3 regions of the Arthrobacter sp. 01T425 genome follow, and region 1 is predicted to be linked to each of the others. Evidence: predicted binding sites of a transcription regulator. Region 1 holds the regulator's gene; each other region holds the start of a gene.
The links. The regulator LexA, encoded in region 1, represses DNA repair genes until DNA is damaged. The targets are predictions, from matches to a motif close to TCGAACANNTGTTCGA.

Region 2: a site for LexA is predicted at 3,225-3,240, ahead of AC1DNG_RS01250 (DUF6504 family protein). Genes of this name have one in related genera too.
Region 3: a site for LexA is predicted at 3,577-3,592, ahead of AC1DNG_RS02295 (LexA family protein). Genes of this name have one in related genera too.

What each region holds. Positions count from the first base shown of each region.
Region 1 covers NZ_JBFTPY010000020.1:51,966-59,507, reverse strand. The annotation lists gene hflX (GTPase HflX) at 1-905, shown strand, start outside; gene AC1DNG_RS18655 (ATP-dependent DNA helicase) at 898-3,018, shown strand; gene lexA (transcriptional repressor LexA) at 3,148-3,897, opposite strand; gene AC1DNG_RS18645 (LysM peptidoglycan-binding domain-containing protein) at 4,430-4,834, shown strand; gene AC1DNG_RS18640 (histidinol-phosphate transaminase) at 4,903-6,021, shown strand; gene hisB (imidazoleglycerol-phosphate dehydratase HisB) at 6,093-6,719, shown strand; gene hisH (imidazole glycerol phosphate synthase subunit HisH) at 6,716-7,465, shown strand; gene AC1DNG_RS18625 (hypothetical protein) at 7,466-7,542, shown strand, end outside.
Region 2 covers NZ_JBFTPY010000001.1:249,724-257,265, forward strand. The annotation lists gene AC1DNG_RS01220 (S-(hydroxymethyl)mycothiol dehydrogenase) at 1-531, opposite strand, end outside; gene AC1DNG_RS01225 (mycoredoxin) at 664-921, opposite strand; gene AC1DNG_RS01230 (SOS response-associated peptidase) at 1,182-1,928, shown strand; gene AC1DNG_RS01235 (VOC family protein) at 1,986-2,408, opposite strand; gene AC1DNG_RS01240 (chorismate mutase) at 2,423-2,749, shown strand; gene AC1DNG_RS01245 (hypothetical protein) at 2,757-3,143, opposite strand; gene AC1DNG_RS01250 (DUF6504 family protein) at 3,346-3,681, shown strand; gene AC1DNG_RS01255 (DNA polymerase III subunit alpha) at 3,678-7,190, shown strand; gene thrS (threonine--tRNA ligase) at 7,320-7,542, shown strand, end outside.
Region 3 covers NZ_JBFTPY010000001.1:463,936-471,477, forward strand. The annotation lists gene AC1DNG_RS02275 (NmrA family NAD(P)-binding protein) at 1-929, opposite strand, end outside; gene AC1DNG_RS02280 (hypothetical protein) at 1,076-1,456, opposite strand; gene AC1DNG_RS02285 (hypothetical protein) at 1,463-1,780, opposite strand; gene AC1DNG_RS02290 (Y-family DNA polymerase) at 1,825-3,123, opposite strand; gene AC1DNG_RS02295 (LexA family protein) at 3,132-3,563, opposite strand; gene AC1DNG_RS02300 (SCO1664 family protein) at 3,823-4,590, opposite strand; gene AC1DNG_RS02305 (DUF3090 domain-containing protein) at 4,590-5,156, opposite strand; gene AC1DNG_RS02310 (histidine phosphatase family protein) at 5,181-5,873, opposite strand; gene AC1DNG_RS02315 (hypothetical protein) at 6,341-7,501, opposite strand.

The DNA of each region.
Region 1 (7,542 bases):
CCCAGCTCGAATACCTGCTCCCGCGCCTGCGCGGCTGGGGTGAATCGATGTCCCGCCAGGCCGGTGGCCAGGTGGGCGGCGCCGGTGCCGGCATGGGCTCGCGTGGTCCCGGTGAGACCAAGATCGAACTGGACCGCCGCCGGATCCGCACCCGGATGGCCAAGCTGCGGCGCGAAATCGCCGCCATGAAGCCTGCCCGGGAAACGAAGCGCGCCAACCGCCGCCGTAATGCCGTGCCCTCTGTCGCCATCGCCGGGTACACCAACGCCGGGAAGTCCTCGCTGCTGAACCGGCTGACCGACGCGGGGGTGCTGGTGGAAAACGCCCTGTTCGCCACCCTGGACCCCACCGTCCGCAAGGCCGAAACCGCTGACGGGCTGGGATACACCCTGGCCGACACCGTGGGCTTTGTCCGTTCCCTGCCCACCCAGCTCGTGGAGGCATTCCGCTCCACGCTGGAAGAGGTCGCCGACTCTGACCTGATCCTGCATGTCGTGGACGTCTCGCACCCGGATCCGGAAGGCCAGATCGCGGCTGTCCGGACGGTCTTCAGCGAAGTCGACGCGCGCAAGGTTCCGGAAATCATTGTCCTGAACAAGGCCGACGCCGCTGACCCGTTCGTGGTCGAACGGCTCAAGCAGCGCGAGCCGCGCCACGTGGTGGTCTCGGCCCGCACCGGCGAAGGCATTCCGGAACTGCTCAAGGCCATCAGTGACGGCATTCCGCGGCCCAGCGTGAAGCTTGAACTGCTCATCCCGTACAACCGCGGGGATCTGATCAGCAAGCTCCACGAGAGCGACGCCGAGATCCTCAGCCTCGACCACGAGGAAACCGGGACCCGTGCCGTGGTGATGGTGCGTGAAGGACTCGCCGCCGAACTGGATCCCTTCATCAGCAATGACTGAGGCTGAGGTGACCAGGACCGACGCCGAACCAGCTGACGCTGGGCCGGCCGACGCCGACACCGGCGCCGGTTCGGTTGCCGGCGCGGCCGGCGAGGAGTTTGTTGTTAAGCTGCTCGACCGTGCCGTGTCCGGCATGGGCGGGCAGAGCCGCGATGGCCAGCACGAAATGGCCCGGCAGGTGGCGCGCGCGATAGACAGCGGCGATCACCTGCTGGTCCAGGCCGGCACCGGCACCGGCAAGTCGCTGGCCTACCTGATTCCGCTGATCGCGCATTCGCTGACCAGCAACAAACCCACCCTGGTCTCCACCGCCACCCTGGCACTGCAAACGCAGATTGTGGGCCGGGACCTGCCCAGGCTGCTCAAGACCATCACCCCTGCCCTGGAGCGGCCCGTCAAGGTCGCCCTGGTCAAGGGCCGGTCCAACTACGTCTGCCGGCACAAACTCGAGGGCGGCTTTCCGTCCGAAGAACCTTCCGAGGGACAGCTGTTTTCCCTCGGCGAGGACACGTCCGTGCCGCACTTCGCCGCCGCACTTGGCGGGCCGTCCTCCCAGCTGGGCAAGGAAGTTGTCCGGCTGCGCGAATGGGCCGAGGAGACCGCCACGGGGGACCGCGACGAGCTCATGCCGGGCGTCACGGACCGGGCCTGGCGCCAGGTCTCGGTCACCTCCATGGAGTGCCTCGGCGCGCAGAAATGCCCGCTCGCGGCCGAATGCTTCAGCGAACTGGCACGGCAGAACGCCGCCGATGCCGACGTCGTGGTCACCAACCACGCCATGCTCGCCGTCAGTGCCTTCGAAGGCCTGGCGGTGCTGCCCGAGTACGACGTCGTCGTGGTGGATGAAGCACACGAACTTCAGGACCGCGTCACGGGCGCGGTCTCGGGCCAGCTCTCCGTGGCGATGGTGCACGCCGCCGCGTCCGGGGCCCGGAAGCACACGGGCATCACCGTGGATGCGCTGAACAATGCCGCCGCCCACCTGGAGCTCGCCATCGACGGCGTCCCCAGCGGGCTGATGCCCAACGGCCTGAACAGCGAGCAGCTGGACTGCATCGACCAACTGCGCGACGCGTGCCGCGCCGCCCTGTCCGATTCCAAGGGGGACAGCTCCGTGTCGGCGGACGGCGGACGGCAGCTGGCCCGCTCGCGCCTCATGGTCATCCTGGAGCTCTGTGAACGCCTCCTGGCCGCGCGCGAAAACCGCGAAGTCGTGTGGTTCTCCCGCAACAGCAGCTTCGACCCGGCGCAGGGCTACTCCCAGCCGGACGAGAGCGCGCCGGCGTTGATCAACGTTGCCCCGCTGAGCGTCGCAGGGCGGTTGCGCGAGGGCCTGTTCGCGGACCACACCGTCATCCTGACCTCGGCCACACTGGCCATCGGCGCTGCCTTCGAACCCGCCGCCGGCGGCCTGGGCCTGGTTGGCAACGGCGCCCCGAGCTGGACCGGCGTCGACGTCGGCTCCCCGTTCGACTACCCGAAGCAGGGCATCCTCTACGTAGCCAGGCACCTGCCCAAACCCGGCCGCGGAACGTCCCCCGAGGCCCTGGACGAACTCGAGAAGCTGATCCGCGCCTCCGGCGGAGGCGCCCTGTGCCTGTTCTCCTCGCGGCGCGCCGCAGAGGAAGCAGCCGAGGCCATGCGGCCCCGGCTGGGCCTCAGCATCCTGTGCCAGGGGGAGTCGACCATGACGGCGCTCGTGCGGCAGTTTGCCGACGAACCTGACACGTGTTTGTTCGGCACCATGTCCCTCTGGCAGGGCGTCGACGTCCCTGGCGTGTCCTGCCGGCTGGTGGTCATCGACCGGATTCCCTTCCCGCGGCCGGACGACCCGCTGATGACGGCACGTTCGCGGGCCGTGGCCCAGTCCGGCGGCAATGGCTTCATGGCCGTCTCGGCCACGCACGCCGCCATCCGCCTCGCGCAGGGCGCCGGACGGCTGATCCGCTCGACCTCGGATAAGGGCGTGGTGGCAGTGCTGGATTCGCGGCTCTCCACGGAGCGTTACGGCGGCTTCCTGCGCGCCGCGCTGCCGCCGTTCTGGCCCACCACCGATTCATCGATAGCCATGGCAGCCCTGAAGCGCCTGGCGAAAGACTCCGCGAAAGCTTAAGTCCCAAACCGGGGCCGTCACCCTGCGCCGGAAATCCGCCGCGGGGTGGCCGCTCCGAACTGGCGGCATGGCCCGGGATGGCTAAGGGGAGCGCAGTTTAGAGCGAGCGCAGTTTAGAGCGAGCGCAGTTTAGAGGGAGCGCAGTACCGATACGACCTTGCCCATGATGACGGCGTGGTCGCCCAGGATGGGCTCGTACTGGGTGTTTTGCGGCAACAGCCACGTGTGGCCGTCCCGCTGGCGGAAGGTCTTGACCGTGGCTTCGTCGTCCAGCAGGGCGGCGACGATATCGCCGTTCACGGCATCACCCTGGCGGCGGACAACCACCCAGTCGCCGTCGCAGATGGCGGCGTCGATCATCGAGTCGCCGGCCACCTTGAGCATGAAGAGTTCGCCATGGCCCACGAGTTGGCGGGGCAGCGGCATGACGTCCTCCACCACCTGGTCCGCGAGGATCGGCCCGCCGGCGGCGATGCGTCCGACGAACGGCACCATTGCCGTGTCAGTGGCGCTGGCGAGCTCGGTTACCGACAGGCCGCCGACGGCCCGCAAGGGGCTGGACTTCTCGATACCAGATATCGGCGTGGCCCCCTCGTCCAGGGTCAGCGGCATGAGCACTTCCATGGCCCGGGGCCGCTTCGGATCACGCCGCAGGTAGCCGAGCTTTTCCAGTTGGGAGAGCTGGTGGGTCACGCTCGACAGGCTGGCGAGACCGACGGTGTCGCCGATTTCGCGCATGGACGGCGGGTAGCCCTTGTCCGTGACGGACCGCTGGATGGTCTCCAGGATTTTCTTTTGCCGGACGGTGAGGCTCTTGGGGGCCCGGGCGGGCTGCGGGCTCCGTGGGGTGGCCCTGCCGCCGGTGGCTTGTGCTGCCATGTTCGCCAACGCCTTTCCGTTCCGCCCGGCTGCCGTGGCTGCTGTCACCGGGAACTTCCGGCCTGAAATGTCAGACCCTGCTGATCAACTACGAATGAATTCCCACTGGTAGTTCGAAAGTGGGCGTTCGAAAGTGGTTGTCCTGTCCCTCAAAAATAGGCCAGCCGCAGACCTTTTTCAAACATTTGTTCTAGCGAGTCTCGACATCGTTCGTTAGTAAGTGCTAAAACAGAACAAGTAAGATTCGAATATGTGTTCGATTCCGACGATCTGGGTTCGCAGGCAATGTTCGGTTCTATGTTCGAAGGTTCGGCCGGTTGGCGGCGAGTACGTGAGTACGCCGGGCGGCAACTTATGGTCCAGGAGGGCTCAGTTCATGTCAGTTTCAAGCGCGTTTGACGGCACTAACATTCAGGGCGTCACGACCCGCCACCGTGGTGTTGGTCCGGGTGGCGCAGCGGATCGCCGCAGCATCGGACACGGCAGCATCGGACACGGCGGCCTCGCCCAAAGCGGTTCCAGTCACGGCAACGTGTACCCGCTCAACGCCAGGCGCCGCGGCTCCGCGCCGTCGCGGGCGCAGCAAGGAGCCGCCGCCGCGGTTTCCGGCGGCCGGACCAAGCAGCCGCCGCTTCGGCTCACCCGGCGCGGACGCTTCGTCTTTTTCGGCGTCCCCCTGATTCTGCTGGCGGCGTTCATCCTGTCCTTCAGCGGATTCCTCAACGCTCCCGCGAAAGCGGCAGATTCCGCAGACCAGCTCTCGGTGACGCCGACCGTATCCGTCACAGTCCAACCGGGGGAGTCCCTCTGGGCCATTGCCGGGTCGGTGGCCCCGGAGCGCGATCCCCGCGATGTTGTGGCCGATATCGTGCAGTTGAACAATCTGGACGCCGCGCGTGTGATGCCGGGCCAGCAACTGTTTGTCCCGTCCAAGTAGCCACCCCCGGGTGCCGTCGCGGGCGTCACAGTTTCAGCGCCCGTCCCGCTACCACTTAAACTGGTCACGTGACTGACCAGCTTGAGCGCCTCAACCGACTGCCCCTCCGAACCAATCTGCGTGGCCTGCGACCGTATGGCGCGCCGCAGCTGGACGTCCCCATCCTGCTCAACGTCAACGAGAACACCCATGGGGTCCCGGCCGATGTCCGCGCCGCGATTACCGAGGCCGTGAGCGCCGCCGCTGCCGGGCTGAACCGCTATCCGGACCGCGAATTCACCGAATTGCGCGAAGCCCTCGCCGAATACCTTGGCCATGGACTGGACGCGGAGAACATCTGGGCCGCGAATGGTTCCAACGAAGTCCTTCAGCAAATCCTCCAGGCCTTCGGAGGCCCTGGCCGGACGGCCCTCGGGTTCCCTCCCACGTATTCGATGTACCCGCTGCTGGCCTCCGGCACGGACACGGAGTACGTCGTCGGGGTCCGCGCGTCCGACTATGGGCTCAGCGCGGAATCGGCGGCACAGCAAGTCCGCGAGCTTCAGCCCAACATTGTCTTCCTCTGCTCCCCAAACAACCCCACCGGCACGGGGCTGGGCCTTGATGTGGTCGAGGCAGTCTATGACGCCGGCGAGGCCAGCCAGACCATCGTGATCGTTGACGAGGCCTATCACGAGTTCGCCCACGACGGCACGCCCAGTGCCCTCACCCTGCTGCCTGGCCGGGAGCGGCTCATCGTCTCGCGCACCATGAGCAAGGCCTTCGCCCTCGCGGGTGCGCGGCTCGGCTACATGGCCGCGGCCCCGGAGGTCGCTGACGCCCTGCGCCTGGTCCGTCTCCCTTACCACCTCTCCGCTATCACCCAGGCTGCGGCCCTGGCTGCCCTGCGCCACCGGGAGGCGCTCATGGCGGACGTCGAGGACATCAAGCGCCAGCGCGACCGGATCGTGTCGGAACTGACGCGGTTGGGCTTGACCCCGGCCGCGTCTGATTCCAACTACGTGTTCTTCGGCGGCCTCGAGAACCCCCATGAGGTTTGGCAGCGCATGCTGGACGCCGGTGTCCTCATCCGCGACGTCGGTATTCCGGGGCACCTGCGCGTCACCGCCGGCACTGAGACAGAAACCACAGCCTTCCTGGAGGCACTTGAACTCATCCTGGCCGGCTCCGCAAAGCCGCAGGCCTAGACTTGGTAGGGAGCCCAATCGTCCCCGCCAGATTGCCCAACACCCTGCCTTCTTCCAAAGGACACGTCTACATGAGCACCACCGGATCCACCGCCGCCGAGGGCCGGACCGCACGCATGGAACGGACCACCAGCGAGTCCTCGGTCCTGGTCGAGATCAACCTGGACGGCACCGGCGTTTCAGACATCAGCACGTCGGTCCCGTTCTACGACCACATGCTGACGGCCCTCAGCAAGCACTCCTTGATCGACATGACCGTCAAGGCCACCGGCGACACCCACATCGATGTCCACCACACTGTCGAGGACGTGGCCATCACTTTCGGCGAGGTTCTGCGGACCGCCCTGGGCAACAAAGCCGGGATCCGCCGTTTTGGCGAGGCGACCGTTCCCCTCGATGAGGCCCTCGCGCAAGCTGTCGTGGACGTCTCCGGCCGTCCCTACCTGGTCCACGCCGGCGAGCCGGCAGGACAGGAATACCACCTGATCGGCGGCCACTTTACGGGCTCCCTGACCCGCCACGTCTTCGAGGCGATCACCCTTCACGCGGGGATCTGCCTGCACATGAACGTCACTGCCGGGCGTGACCCCCACCACATCGTCGAGGCCCAGTTCAAGGCCTTTGCCCGTGCCCTGCGCGCAGCCGTCGAGCCGGATCCCCGCGTCGAGGGCATCCCGTCGACAAAGGGTGCTTTGTGACCGGCCCTGTGCTCCGCGACGGGGCCATCATCGACCCCGCCGCCGCGGCCAAGCCGGTCTCCCCGCAGGGAAAGCCCACAGTTACGGTGCTGGACTACGGCTCCGGGAATGTCCGGTCCGCCGTCCGCGCGCTGGAGCGGGCCGGCGCCGAAGTCATCCTCAGCTCCAAGCCTGAGGATGTCCTCAATGCCGACGGCCTCGTCGTCCCCGGTGTCGGCGCCTTCGAAACCGTCATGCGCGAACTCAAGGCCGTTGACGCCATCCGCATGATCGGCCGCCGTGTCGCCGGAGGCCGCCCCGTGCTGGCCATTTGCGTCGGGCTCCAAGTGCTGTTCGAGGCCGGCGTCGAACACGGCACCGAAGCCGAGGGCATGGGGGAATGGCCCGGCAAGGTGGAACTGTTGCCTGCCGACGTCGTGCCCCACATGGGCTGGAACACCGTCGCCGTCCCCGAAGGGTCCAGGCTCTTCGCCGGGGTTGAGGGCGAGCGCTTCTACTTCGTGCACTCCTACGGTGTCCAGAAGTGGGACTTCGACGTCATCCAGCCGCGGATGGCTGCGCCGCTGGTGACCTGGTCCGACCACGGTGCCCCGTTCATCGCGGCCGTGGAAAACGGCCCGCTGTGTGCCACCCAGTTCCACCCGGAGAAGTCCGGCGACGCCGGCGCCCGGCTGCTGCGCAACTGGGTCCAGAGCCTGCGCCCCGCAGCCCCGGACCTTACCGCAGCCCCGGAAGGGACCGCCTAGATGTGGTCCCTGGTGCTCATGGGCGTGGCCGGCCTGCTGGTTGGCGGCGGGATCTCCTTCCGCCAGCAGAAGAGTCC
Region 2 (7,542 bases), on a different contig from region 1:
GACGTTTCCGGTGTTGATCGCCGCGCCGATGCCTGCCATGACGCCGCAGCCGAGCAGGCCGACGGCGGCGGGATCGGCGTCGTCGTCCACCTTGGTGCACTGGCCGGCCGCTACGAGGGTCTTTTCGGCGAAGGCACCGATGCCCAGCGCGGCCGTCAGCTCGGTGCCGTCCTCCAGCGTCATTTTCTGGGTGGCGTTGTGGGTATTGAAGCAGTACTGCGGCTGGCCCCGGCGGCAGGCGCGGCACTCGCCGCAGACGGCCCGCCAGTTCAGCACCACGCGGTCCCCGGGGGCGACCTCGGTGACGTCCGGTCCCACGGCACTGACAACGCCGGTGGCCTCGTGGCCGAGCAGGAAGGGGAAGTCGTCGTTGATGGCGCCCTGCTTGTAGTGCAGATCGGTGTGGCAGACACCGCAGGTGAGGATGTCCACGAGGGCCTCGCCGGGGCCCGGGTCCGGCACCAGGATCGTCTCCAGGGTGACGTCGGCATTCTTGGAACGGACAACTGCGGCTTTGACTTTATGGACCATGAAACAAGCTCCTCTGTTCTGGAACGCGGATTGCTGGCACAACTTACTGGTTACTGGCACAACGGGCGGCGGCGCGGCCCTTGGGAGGCCGCGCCGTCGTGGTTTGGTGGTGTCCTTGGATGCAGGAAGGGCCTAGGCGGCGAGCCGGCTCTTGACCTCAGCTGCGGAGGGGTTGGTGGCGGCGGTGCCGTCGGGGAACAGCACGGTGGGGACGGTGCGGTTGCCTCCGTTGAGCTGCTCGACGAGATCGGCCGTGCCTTCGACTTCCTCGATGTTGATCTCGGTGTACCCGATGCCCTGTGCGTCCAGCTGCTTCTTCAGCCGGTTGCAGTAGCCGCACCACGTGGTCGAAAACATAGTGATGGTGCCGGATTCGGGGGTGAAGTCCACGAAGTTCTCCTCAAGTAAGTGGATGGGGCCGGCGTATCGGGCCGGGCGCCCACTGAAGTCGTACGTCACTGCCAACAACCGTACCCTGCAGCCCGCTATTCCCGCAGAGAGCGCTGGCCCCTACGCCGTCCGACGCGAATTCGCGGTAAAGATGCGAAGTCGCCGGAAAGTTCCGGCGACTTCGTACGTTTCCGGCGACCTCGGCGGGCTCAGGCGGCTCGGCGGATGACATGGGATGGGTGCGGTGGCATGCTGATGCCATGTGTGGACGCTACGTGATGGCCCGGGCCGTCGGAGACCTGCTGGCCGAATTCGATGCCGGGCTGGAGGATGAGATCGCGATTCCGCCGTCGTGGAACGTGGCCCCGACGGCTGATGTGCCGATCCTGCTCGAACGGCTTGTGGAGGGAGAACCGGTCCGCCAACTGCACATTGCGCGCTGGGGCCTGGTGCCGTCCTGGGCCAAGGACCCGGGCATCGGGTCCAAGATGATCAATGCCCGCAGCGAGACCGTGCTGGAGAAGCCCGCCTTCCGGAAAGCGACCCGCGCCCGTCGCTGCGCCGTCCCGGCGGATGGCTACTACGAGTGGAAGGGCGAGGGCCGCACCAAGCAGCCCTACTACGTCCATCCCAAGGACGGACGCCCCATTGTCTTCGCGGGACTCTATGAATGGTGGCGGGACCCGTCCAAGGCAGAGGGTGACCCGGAGCGCTGGATGCTCTCGACCTCGATCATGACCACCGACTCGCCGCCGGAGGGCTACGCCGGGGGAATGCTGGCCGAGCTGACCGCGCTGCATGACAGGGTTCCGCTGCCCATGAACCGCGAGACCATGCAGACGTGGCTGGACCCGCAGGCCGATGATGCGGCCGGGCTCGTGGATCTGGTCCGGGCCGGGGCGCACGACGTCGCGGAAGGCTGGACGATCGACGCCGTCGGCACCGCCGTCGGGAACGTCAGGAATGACTCACCGGAACTCATCCAGCCGGTGGGGAGCCTGTTCTAGCGGTACGCCGGCCTGTCTGGCGGCTGTCAAGGCACGGGGCGGCACTGGTTACCTGAGTCAGAGCGTTACTTTGCCGCCGCCGTTGACCGACCAGTCGGGGTTGAAGGCGACCTCCCAGCGGTAGCCGTCGGGATCGGCGAAGTAGCCGGTGTAGCCGCCCCAGGGCTGGGTCTTCGGTGCCGCAACGATGCGGGCCCCCGCGGTCCCGGCTTCGGCCATCACCCGGTCGACGTCCGCCGTGCCGGCCAGGTTGTGGCTGAGCGTGATGCACGCAATGCCGGCAGGGGCATCGGTGGCCGCCTCGGTCTGCATTTGACCCGCGTCCCAGAGCGAGAGGATGAGGCCGTGGTTGACCTGGATGAAGAGCACCTGCCCGGGGACTTCCCGGTGGACCGGCCATCCGAGGCCATCGACGTAGAAGCGGCGTGAGGCGTCAACACTGCGGACACCTAGCGATATGAAGTCGACTCGTGGCTGCATCTTTCGATACTGTCATGCACATGCCCACAAATCACGCAGACGACAAGGCCGCCCAGGCCGACCGCGAACAGCTCGCCGCCGTGCGGGTGGCTGTTGACGAGGTGGACGAGCAGATCGTGTCCTTGATCGGGCGCCGGGAACGGCTGATCCGGATCGCCGGGACCCTCAAGGCGGACAGCGCCGAGGTCCGTGCGCCCGGGCGTGTGGAGCGGGTCATCGAACACGTCCGCGCCACGGCGGAAAAGAAGGACATCGACGTCGAACTTGTCGAGAAGACCTACCGGGCGATGATCGATGCCTTCATCACGCTCGAGCTGGAAGTGTACAAGTCCAGCTCCTAGAAGTTGTCTAGAGGGCTTCTTCGACAGGCACGTTGGCCTGGTAGTCCCGGCCGTCACAATCGCTGAAGGCCGTCATGAGATGGCCCTTGGGCAGGCCAAGCACAGTCGTAAGCGGGAAATGGCCGGTAATGGTGTTGCCGGAGTGTTCGACCCCCTTGAGGTCGAAATTTTCCTCGGTGCCGTCGTGGCTGAAGCAGTAGAAGGACACGGCTTCGCCGTTCATGAACTCGATCCCCATCCTGCGCTGGTGGGAATAGTCCGGGGTGGCTGCCAAGAGCCCCACCACGTAGGCGCCCTGGCCGGGGATGTTTCCGTCTATATCAAAAGTCGCCACCAAGGTTGGATCCTTGGCGGCGATGCTTACGTGCTTCAGGAGTGCGTTATGGGAGCTCATGGCTCAATCCTGCTACCTGTGCCTGCGTGAGTCCACCCCCGATCTGGGTTTTGTCGCCTCTCCGACGTAGACTGAATTTATTCGAAGATATGTTCGAATAAAATCATGGCGCCTGGAACTGAGGGCGCCGGAAGCGGAATGGACGTAGGAAGTCGAAGCGGGGACTGGGCCGGCTCCAGCCCGGACTGGGTCGGGAGGCAACGTGGGTATTTTCAGCGAGTCCGTGGATGTCGTCTGCACGCCCTCGGGCCAGCCCCTGCGCCTCGACTGGGCCGGCCGGCGCTACACGGTCTGCGCGGACCCCGTCCGCTGGTACGAACGCCGCCAATGGTGGGCCGAGGAACGCCGGGCGCCACTCGGAAGCGGGCCGGGCCTGGTGGACCATGAGATCTGGCGGATCCAGGTGCGTGCGGCCGGGGATCACGCCGCGGATTCCACCCTCACCCTTGACCTGACCCGGCATGTCGGCAGCGGCCGGTGGCGGCTCCTGAAGATCCACGACGCCCTGCAGCCCCTCCGGAAGCCCGAATCAGCATGAGTTTCACCCATCTGCACGTCTCCACCGCGTTCAGCGCCCACTATGGCGTCTCCTGGCCGGAGGAACTTGCCGCCGCGGCCGCCGCTGACGGCGCCACCGCGCTGGGCTGCACGGACCGCGACGGCCTGTACGGAACCGTCAAGCACCTGAAGGCGTGCATGGCAGCCGGGCTGGATGCAATCGTCGGGGTGGACCTTGCAGTCTTTGACGACGACGGCGACCACCGCACCCAGCTCGGGGGACGCGTCGTCGTGCTGGCGCACGGACACAACAACGGTGCCGGCTACCGGGCGCTGTGCCGGCTGATCTCCGACGCCCACGCCCGCACCACGGGCAAGGCCGGGGGAATAGTGCCGGTGGCCGTCACCCGGGCGGAACTGGCCTCCCGCACCCTGCACCCGGAAACCCTGAAGCCGGTCCTGACAGTGCTGATCGGCCCGGACTCCGACGTCGGCCGGGCCATGGGCGGCCGGCGCTACCTGCGGCCCCGCACCCTGTTCAAACGATGGCTGGACGCCATGCCCCCCGGAACGCTGGCGGCAGAGGTTGTGTCCCAGCTCAGCCCGCCCGGGGAACCGCTGAGCACCGCCCACGCGGTGCGCATGCTCAAACTCGCCGCAGAACACGGGGTGCCCGCCGTGCTGAGCAACGCTGTGCGGTACGTGGCTGAGGACGGCGCGGCCACCGCCGATGTGCTGGACTCGGCCCGGACACTGAAATCCCTCCCCGAGCTCTCGGCTGCCCCGCTGCTGCAGCCCAACGGGCAGGGCTGGCTCAAATCGGCGGCCCGGATGCTGCAGCTGGGCAAGGAGATCATCCACGCCGCCGGCTACGGCACGGCGGACCTCAAACGGCTCCTGGCCCAGACCGAGGCGCTCGCGGACCGCTGCCGCATGGATCCGGAAGCCGACATGGGCTGGAAACAGCCCGTGGTCCCGGAGGCATCCGTGATCGGGATCGACGGCGACGCGCTCGCCGAACTGACCCTGCGGTGTGAGGCCGGCATCGGCCGCCGCTTCCCGGGCATTTCCGGGCAGCGGGAACAGCAGCTGCGGGCCAGGCTGGAGCATGAGCTCCGGATCATCGACTCGCTGGGTTTCGCCTCGTACTTCCTGACCGTCGCAGAGGTCTCCCGGATGATCCTGGCCCTGGGCATCCGGGCGGCCGCGCGCGGTTCGGGCGCCTCCAGCCTGGTCAACTACCTGATCGACATCAGCCAGGTGAACCCGCTCGAGCACGACCTCATCTTTGAACGCTTCCTCTCCCGCGACCGTGCCACGCTGCCGGATATAGACATCGACGTCGAAAGCGCCGAACGGCACAACGTCTACCGGAAGATCTTTGAGCGCTTCGGCGCCGAACGCGTCACGCTGATGAGCATGCAGAACGGGTACCGCGCTCGCGGTGCCGTGCGCGATGCCGGCCTGGCCCTGGGCATGGACGACAGCGAGGTCGGGGAAATCGCCAAGCAGCTGTGGCGGTTCTCGGCCCGGCACTTCCGCGAAGCCCTCGTGGAGAAACCCGAGCTGAAGGAATTCGCGGACCGGGTGGAGCAGCGAGGCTTCTCCGAGAACCAGCAGCTGGACCTGCTGGTGGACCTCACGGAGCGGCTGGACCGGCTGCCCCGCCACATCTCCATGCACCCGTGCGGCGTCATCCTCGGCGACGCCACCCTGCTGGACCGCACCCCCGTGCAGCCCAGCGGCCTGGGCCTGCCCATGAGCCAGTTCGACAAGCACGACATGGACCCCATGGGCATGCTGAAACTCGATGTCCTTGGCGTCCGGATGCAGAGCGCCATGGCCTTCGCCGTCCGGGAAGTGATCCGGCTCCACCCGTCCAAGGCCGAGGTGGTGGCCGCCGGCGCGCATCCGGCCGGGCCGGACGGGACGGGCCCGGACTACATCGCCGAGGACGGTCACATCGACCTCAATGCGGTCCCGCTCGACGACGAACCCACCTTTGAGCTGATCCGCAGCACCCACACCCTGGGCTGCTTCCAGATCGAGTCCCCTGGCCAGCGCGAACTGATCGGCAAGTTGGCCCCCCGGGAGTTCAACGACCTCATTATCGACATTTCCCTGTTCCGCCCGGGTCCGATGAAATCCGACATGGTCCGGCCCTTCCTGGAGCACCGGCACGGATTCGCTCCCGAGGTCTACCCGCACCCGGACCTCAAACCTGTCCTTCAGGAAACCCACGGGGTCACGGTCTTCCACGAACAAATCCTCAAGACCTTCGACGTCATGACCGGGTGCGGGCTGGCGAGGGCCGACGAGTTCCGCCGTGCGCTGGGCAACGACGTGTTGGAAGCCAGGGTGGAGGAGTTTTTCCGGAAGGAGGCGCGGGCCCGGAATTACAGTCCCGAGGTGGTGGACAAGGTCTGGGGCACGCTGAAGGCCTTTGGCAGCTTCGGGTTCTGCAAGGCCCACGGAGCCGCCTTCGCCGTGCCCACCTACCAGTCGGCCTGGCTCAAGGCACACCACCCGGAGGCCTTCCTCGCCGGGCTGTGGGAACACGACCCCGGAATGTACCCCAAACGCCTGCTCGTGGCCGAGGCCCGCCGGCTGGGGATCCCCATCCTTCCCCTCGACATCAACCGGAGCCAGGCCGAGTACCGGGTGGAGCGGGTGCAATCCGGGCCGGACCGGGGCAGGCTGGGCATCCGGCTGAGCCTGAACGGTATCTTCGGGCTCTCCGGCGCCGAGCTGAAACGGATTGTGGCCGGCCAGCCCTACGACTCCCTGGCGGACCTGCGGGCCAGGTCGCGGCTCAGCCGGCCCAGCATCCAGCGACTGGCCCAGCTGGGCGCCTTCGATTCGCTGCACCGGGCGTCCGGGGGAGAAGCCAACCGGGCGGATCTGGTTCAGCACCTGCAAAAACTACAGGCCCGCCCCCTCCGGAAGGGCGTGGAAGTCATTGAGGGCCAGCTGGCGTTGCCGCTGGGGGACGTGGAGTTGACGAACCTCAAGGCGGCACTGCCCGCACCCAGCATGGTGGATAACGTCCGCGCGGAACTGGACCTGATGGCTGTGGACGTCAGCGAGCACCTCATGACCAGCCACCGCCCGCTGCTGGACCGGCTGGGCGTCACCACCGCGGACAAGCTGCTGGGACTGCGCAACGGCACGGAGGTGCTGGTGGCCGGGGTCCGGGTGGCCACCCAGACCCCGCCCATGAGGGGCGGCCGGCGTGTGGTGTTCATCAGCGTCGACGACGGCACGGGCTGTGTGGATTCGGTGTTCTTCCACGAGGCGCAGGAGCAGTCCGGACCCTTGCTGTTCGGCACCCGCCTGCTCCTGATCCGCGGCACCACCCGCCGGACCGGGCCGCGGGGGATCAGCATCAGCGCCTCCATGGCCTGGGACCTCAGCCGCCCGGAGACCCTCCCGTTTCCGGCATCGGCTCCCGGCGCCGCCGGCCGGAAGGAGCCTTACCTGTCCGGCCCCCTGTCCAGCCCCCTGGACGGGATCAGCAGGAACCTCGCCATCACCGGGCTGGGCGGCTGACCGGCCGGCGGTGCGGCTCGCTCGTGGCGCGTTGGTTGGCCTCTGGAGAAACCGATAGCATGGACGAGGCTGGCTGTGGTCCCCGTACGCCACAAGCTACGAAGCCTTAACTTTGAATAGGAGACACCCGTGTCAGATGCCCAGCAGATCACCCTTCTCGTCGACGGCGAAGAGACCAAGGTGACTACCGGGACCACCGGCGCGGAACTCTTCTTTGAGCGCCGCGACGTCGTTGTGGCCCGCGTTAACGGCGAGTTGAAGGACCTGGACCAGCCCCTTCCCGAGGACGCCAATGTCGAGGCCGTCACCATTGATTCCCCGGACGGGCTCAACGTCCTGCGCCACTCCACGG
Region 3 (7,542 bases), on a different contig from region 1:
GGGGCCGGTGAGCTCTGCTGCACGTGCTGGTCCAGGACGTCCCGGGCGGTGGTCCACGTCCGGCTCCCGTACCGGTCGTTGCTGACGTAGTTCAGGGTCGCGTCGCCGCTGAACATGCTGGCGAAGTACTGCATGCCCTGCCACGGCGGGAACGGCTTGTCAGAGGCCGGCATGAGGGCTTTGACGGCCCGGCTCATAGCAGTCAAGGAGCCGACGCTGCCCGCGTAGAGGAGCCCGAATTGCGTTCCGGTCAGGTCGGACATGGTGGCTGCCAGGGTCCTTGCCGTGACCTGGTCTCCGGCGATCTGAAGGACGCGGGGCGCCCGCTCGTCGAGGGCGGCGGCGGCGGTGTAGGAGGCAGTGTCATCCTTCGTGGTGAAGTCGAGCACCTGGTCGGCGTCGGACCAGAAGAGCACCCGACGCCGGGAGAACAGGATCATGGGGGCCTGCCCGGAGAGCATGTCGGTGAAGGCGCCATTGAGGATGGACGTGGCCCGGATTTCGGTGGCATCCAGCCGCTGTGCAAAGTCTCGGCGGAACTGCAAGTTCCGGTTGCTTCGGGGGCGGATTCCGCGGTAATCGATGGAGTAATCGGAAGGGATGAAACGCGGTACGCCCACCGCGGCCGCCGCCTCCAGCAAGCGCGATTGGGCGTCGAAAATTGCGCTGTCCACGCCGTTGATCGCGGAGACTACGCAGTCAACATCCGCGCAGGCCCTTCGGAGGGCCACCGGATCGTCGTAGCCCGCCTGGATCACTTCGACGCCTTGGGCGCGGAGCGGCGCAATGCGCTCCGTGCTGGTCCCAGGCCGTGTCAGGACCCGAACGGTGGCCCCCAGGGCGACCAAATTCTGCAGGATACGCCCGCCGAGATCGCCGGTGGCGCCGGCCAGAAGGACAGTGCCCGGAGTGGGAGTCGTCGGGATCATGGTTCGCACCTCAAGTGTCGGGCGGAAAGGGATGGTGGGCTAAAGACTACCAACGGCAGGGCAGCTGCGATTCCCGCGTGTGACTCAATGCATCCCGGGCCGGACTGATCAGCGGAACCGTTGGACGTCGGTTCGCGGGCCGGCCTCTACTGCCAGCGGTGGGATTCCAGCGCGCGAAACAGGGGAGCGCGGCCGCTTTTCAGATGGTCAACGGGGCGGGACCCGCCGAGTTCCCGGCAGGGTGTAACCATCCAGGCCGTGAAGTAGTTGTGCGGAACCTTCAGTTCTATGGCGCGCTGGAAGAGGTCGACGACGGTCGGGTGGAGGTGGCCGCCGGCGACGAATTGGAATCCCGGGCAGAACGTGCCGTCGTCGATGAAGACGCGGACGAGCTGCTGCATTACAGGGTCGGGGTCGTCCATCAGTTCGGCGAGGCGGCGGCGGACCTGTTCCAGAGCGGGCAGCGTGAATTCTTCCCTGATCCCCGCCCAGGTCTGGTCGTTGATCGGCTGACGGTGCAGTGTCACCGTTGCCTAGCCGCCGTCGCTGATGTCGTCCAGGAGCCACTGGACGGAGCGTGGATTCCGGCGCAGCGTGAAGGTGCGCAGCGCTGAATTAGCCCCCAGCCGGGCCTCGACGCGCCAGTATTCGGTACCGGCCGGGTTGGCGCCAGCGGCGGCCGTGCATCGGGTGCCCCGCCCGGCGTCACCGCCGATCCAGTGCCGGGATTCGGTGGCCGGATCGACAAGCCAGATCCGTCCGTCGTGCCGGATGGCAAGGGGCTTGCCTGCCGGGTCGAGCCGTACTTGAAGGTCAAGGGTTCGTGTGGGGTTTTCGGTGCTGAGGGTCATGGGGGTGGTCTTTCGTGGTGCGGTGCTGCGGGGGCGTGTTGGCGTTAGGCGGCTTTGACGAGGGGGAGTTCGTCCCAATGGGTGGTGTAGCGGGGGGAGAGCATGTCCCGTTTCATGGTCCAGTCCGGCCCGCCCCGTATGCCGGCGTGGCCGAGGCCGATGGAGCCGCGCCCGTATCGGCGGGTCACATCTTCCAGGAGGGTTCCGATGTGGCGTTCCTCGTGCGGATTTTGGAACAGGGCCAGCGGTGCCTGGTTGCCGGTGGGCCGCAGGTCGGTGACCATGATGCCGGCCCGGGCGTATTTGATGCCTTCCTGGATGTGGGGCAGGAGGGCGTGGGCGGCCCGGGTGAGCAGGACGGGATCGGCGGTGGGCATCGGCAGCGGCACGCACACCGAGGGGTAGGAGGTGTCGTTCGGGTTGAAGTGCGAGGTGCCGGCGAAGGCGGTGAGGACCTTGGCCTGGAGGCTGTATTTGGCCAGCCGTGCCGATGCCTGCTGGCCGTAGACGGACAGGACCTGCCGCATGCCGGCGGCGGTGGTGATGGGGGTGGCGAAGGAGCGAGAGAAGATGAGCTGGTCCCGGCCGATCCGTTCTTCCTCCATCGGGATGCACGGCGTGCCCTGCAGCTCCAGGACGGTGCGCATCATGACCACGGAGAAGCGGTCCCGGATCATCACCGGGTCGGCCCGGGACAGGTCAAGGATGGACTGAAGCCCTAAGGCGTTGAGGCGTTTGGTCAGGCGCGTCGCGACGCCCCAGATTTCGATCACAGACAGCCGGCCCATCAGCGCTTCTCTGGTGGCGGCGGGCACGGAGTCCCAGTGGCAGACCCCGTCGAAGGCCGGGTTGTGCTTTGCCCATTTGTTGGCCAGTTTCGCGAGGGTCTTGGTCCCGGCGATCCCGATGCAGACCGGAACCCCCACGTTGCGCCGCACGGCTGCCTTCATGGTCTGGCCCAGGACCAGCAGGTCCTCCTGCGCGCCTTTGACGCCCAGGAAGGCCTCGTCGATGCTGTAAACCTCCAACCAAGCGCTGTAGCGGCCCAGCAGTTCCATCACCCGGGCGCTGATGTCCCCGTAAAGCTCGTAGTTGCTCGAGAGGGCAACAAGTCCCCACTCCTTCGCCCGCGGGGCGAGTTTGAACCATGGTTCACCGAGGCCGATGCCGAGAGCCTTGGCTTCCGGGGACCGGGTGACGGCGCACCCGTCGTTGTTGGACAGTACGACGACGGGCCGGCCTTCGAGGGACGGGTCGAATGCCCGCTCGGCCGAGGCGTAGAAGCAGTTCACATCCACGTGCGCGATCTGCGGCATCCGCCGCATCGGGGAGGGCTTAGACATGGTGTGCCTCAAACATGGTGCAGGCAGCGGGTCGCGACGCCCCAGATGACCAGATCCGACACGGACGGAACGCGGATGTCCGGGTAGGACGGATTCTCCGCCTGCAGCACGACGCCGGCGGCCGTGATCCGCAGCCGCTTGATGGTCAATTCTCCGTCCAGGACGGCTATGACTACGGACCCGTCCTTGGGTTCCAGGGCCCGGTTGACGATCAGTTCATCCCCGTCGCTGATGCCGGCGCGTTCCATCGAGTCTCCGGAGACCCGCACGACGTACGTGCTGGTGATGTCCTTGATCAGATGCTCGTTCAGGTCAATCCGCCCATCAAAGTAGTCCTGCGCCGGCGATGGATACCCGGCCGCGACGGGGACCGGAGAGATCAGCACCGACAGCAACGACATGCCCGCGTCTATCACGCGGGGACCGACAACAACGCCCACAACACACCCTTATTCGAATATATGTTCGATACATTCAGTGTAGCCGGATGGGCCGACAAAAGTTGGACTCTGCCCATATCCCTCGGCTGCGTGGGCAGCGCGGTTTCTCCTCAACATCGCAACACCTGACTGAAGGGGTGCTGTATATGGGACGCTCGGCGCGTCGTCTGCGGAAGGTGGGGCCTGCGGGCTTGGTTGAGCGTAGGCGCTGTTATCGGCGTATGGGCAGCCAAATTTTGACAGTTGAGCCGCAATTCCCTTAGAACAGCGGCCAGGGCACCGCCGACATCTCACCGCTCGGAGCCGGAAACCGCCCTGCCAAGCGCAACCGTGCGCAGCGCGCGGCGAGCGATGCGATTTCTTCGGCGCTGAGCAAGTCCGCCAGGTTTCGGCCCAGCCCACCGTGCAGTCCTTCGCTGACACGATCGATGCCGTCGCGTTCCTCGGCGGTCAGAGCGTCTCCCAGCCATCCCCACAGCACCGTGCGCAGCTTGTGGTCACGGTGAAAGGTGAGCCCATGGTCCACGCCGTGCCGGTGTCCGTCCGTCATGGCAAGAATGTGGTCGCCTTTGCGGTCGGCGTTGTTGACGACCATGTCGAACACCGCCATGCGTCTGAGCGCTGGCGAGTCTTCGTGAACGAGGGCGACCATCCGTCCGTTCTCATCCCGTCCCTCGAGAACATGTTTCCAGCCCGTCTCCGGCACCTGGTCCGTCGCGACCAGGTTCACGGCGCTTTGGGCGGGGTCTTGCTCCTGCCAGAGCTGCACCATTCCTTCGCCCAAAGGACCATCGCGCAGGCAGGTGCGCGGCACCACGTCCCAGCCTAAGACTTGCGAGACCAGGTAGGCGGCCACCTCCCGGTGAGCCAGGGTGCCGTGGGGAAAATCCCACAGCGGACTTTCGCCTGCTATCGGCTTATAGACGACCACCACGTCGCCGATGCTGCCCAGAAATGTAGCGTTTGAAGCCCTCGTGATGCGGCCGGTGAGCGTCAGCTCGGCGGTCACTAGGTCCGGCGCTGGCATCAGACCTCGGGAAGGGTGCAGATGTGCCCGTCGGCGTCTATGGGGTAACCGCAGAGCGGGCACGTCGGACGCCCGGCGCCCACGATCTCACGGGTGCGCTTGGCGAATGCGCGGGCGGTGCCGACCGGCATTCGCACCAGCAGCATTTCGGACTCGTTAGCGCCGCCCTCATCAAGCGGTTCCTCGTTGTCATCAGCATCAGCATCAGCATCGACGTCGGTGATGGGGTAGGCCTCAATTACGACCTGGGCCGTGGTTGGGTCCCAACCTAAGCTCATGGCGCCGGTGCGAAACTGCTCCTGAACGGCCTCGAGCTGGTCATTGTCGACAAGTTCAAGGGGAGTGCTCGTGGGAACGCTGAAGGGGTTGCCCTCGACGGTGATGAGCTGGTCGAGAATTTCGTCGATCTTCTCCGCGAGCAGAGCCGACTGCTGCTTCTCCAGGGCAATACTCACGATCTGCGTCCCTGCGCGCACCTGCAGGTAGAACGTGCGCGCCCCTGGAAGGCCAATGGTGCCGACGACGATTCGATCAGGCCAGGCAAACTCGTGAACACGTGTAGGCATGTCAGTATTTTAGGCACATGAGGTTCATGGCGCCTTTTGCCCTGCACCGCCGCCCACCGGCGCATCGCCAGAGTGGATGCCGTTCGACAGCCACGACAGGTCACCCGCGTCGGTGTTGGTCGCGTAGACGCTCGGCCGACTAGCGCCGTAGCGCACGATCGATACGGAGGCGGGGCCCACGTTAATACGCTGGAACAGGTCAAGGTGCATGCCGAGCGCGTCGGCGAGGATTGACTTGATGATGTCGCCGTGACTCACCGCCACCCACACGGCCCCTGGCCCGTACTCGGCTTCGAAGGCTGCATCGTGGCGTCGAATCGCTGCCACCGACCGAGCCTGCATCGCGGCCATGGATTCACCGCCGGGAAAGACGACGGCGGACGGTTGCGACTGCACAACCGGCCACAAATCCTCGGTCGCGAGATCACTGAGCGTGCGGCCCTGCCACTGGCCGTAATCGCACTCGGTGAGATCGAGATCGACCGGCGCGTACGGCGTGCCAGCCTGGCGATCGAGGATGAGCTGGGCGGTCTGCTGACAACGCTCAAGAGGGCTCGACACCACCCCGACTACGGGCACGGCCGCGAGCCGGTCTCCGGTCAGAGCCGCCTGGTCGCGCCCGATCTGGTCCAGGCTGACGCCGACGGCCCGACCGGCCAGCAGTCCAGTGGCATTGGCTGTGGTGCGGCCGTGCCGCACGAGAATAACTGTCGCCATCCACCCAGCCTAACCACCCGGTCGATGGCGGTGTGAACCGTACCGGGTCGCGCCTCGAACAGGCAGATAAAGCCCTGGCGGAACCCTTCAAACACACCGGCACGCTCAAAGCCGCCCAGACGGACTCGGCACGGATCAACCGGCTCATGGCCGGCGCAGCAAAACCGGAAGAACCGGCACAGCCAGAACCCCCGGCCGAAACCGACCCCCGCATGGAGGAAGTCCTGTACCCGCTCCGCGCCGGATCCAGTAGTTCCGGCCCTCTCAGAGTGGTTGCGCCAAGTAATTCTGGCCCCGGTAGGACGGTTATCGCTGGCCCCACTTCGTGCATGGAAAGACAGTTCCGGCAACGTCAAGTAGCGCGGTCAGATGGTTCGCGGTTCGACGGGGATGCTTCGTTGTCCGGACAGAATGCCGATCGTCAAATTTTGATGAGAAGCAGTCCTGGGACCATGGTGGCGCTTTGGTCAGGCCCACTTGGACAGGAGGGCCGCATTGGCTTCTCGCAGGAAGATTAGATCCTCTTGTGGTGGGGCTTGCGGAGGGGCTGCCCACCACTCGGTGAGGTTGTCCGCAGTCACTAGCCTCCGCCCAGCATCGAGAGGAGTTACACGCCAGCGGTCGGTGGGCTGGAGGTCTGGGTGGTCGGGTCCGAGGACCTGAATCGCGAAGATGCCGGGCACGGAGCTCTTCACGAATCCGTGGTCGGCGCTGAGCTCCAGGTCTCCGGGGCCGGGGACGAGTATCGCGTGGTGACCGCGGATGTAATTGTCCGGTAGGTCGGGGCCCGGGGTTGCCCTTTGGAGCATCACACTCCCAGGGGTGACTAGTCCGAAGATGATTGGGGACATTTGGGCGTAGTCGTACAGAGAGGCCGAGTCGGCGAGGAGCCGCATCAGGGACGCCCCGGCGTCGTCCTTGCCCTTCTTGATCTCGGTGCCGGCGAGGATCCAACCTTCACCGGTGAACCGGACGTACCAGTCCCCGTTGACTGTGGGGAAGATCAGGTCCGCCCATCCGATGTCCTCGCAGCAGCGGGTCAAGACGCCGGCGACCTGGTGTGGTTCGCATTGGGTCATCGTGAAGTGGATTCCCGCGAGGATCGGTGCGGTCGCGTTGGCTGCTGCCCAGCCGGCGATCTGGTCAACAATGTTCTGGAAGGCGGGGCTGTCCACGGCCCATCGGTCCAGGTTCTTCTTCACGGGTCGAAAGAAGAGGGGCGTCTCGTTGTTGTCCAAGGCTGCGTCGACGGAGCAGATCGCGGCGCAGTACGCGTAGCGCCCTGTGCGGGGTCTGGGGCCGGGGCGGTCGGCGCATGCCGTGATGGTTCCGGTGAATCCGAGGGGCGCGATTGCGTCGGCGATCATGGTCGCAATCTCTACGGCGTGTTTGGGCGTCATAACGGGGTGCACGTAGATTGCCGTCCCCTTGCTCACTTCAACCGCATCGAACCGTTGATCGAGGTGCTCCGGCATTCTGATTCCGGTGATAGCGCCGTCGATGTCATCAGCTGATGGCTGGTCCGATCCGCCGTCAGGCTTGCAGAGGAATCCCTGGGTGAACAGTGCGTCGGTGTTCACCCTGCGGATCTTGACCTCGTCGATGGTGATGCCTGTGCGATCACCCATTGAGAGCCCCCTTCAAGCTGTGTAGGCGCAGTAATCCTCGG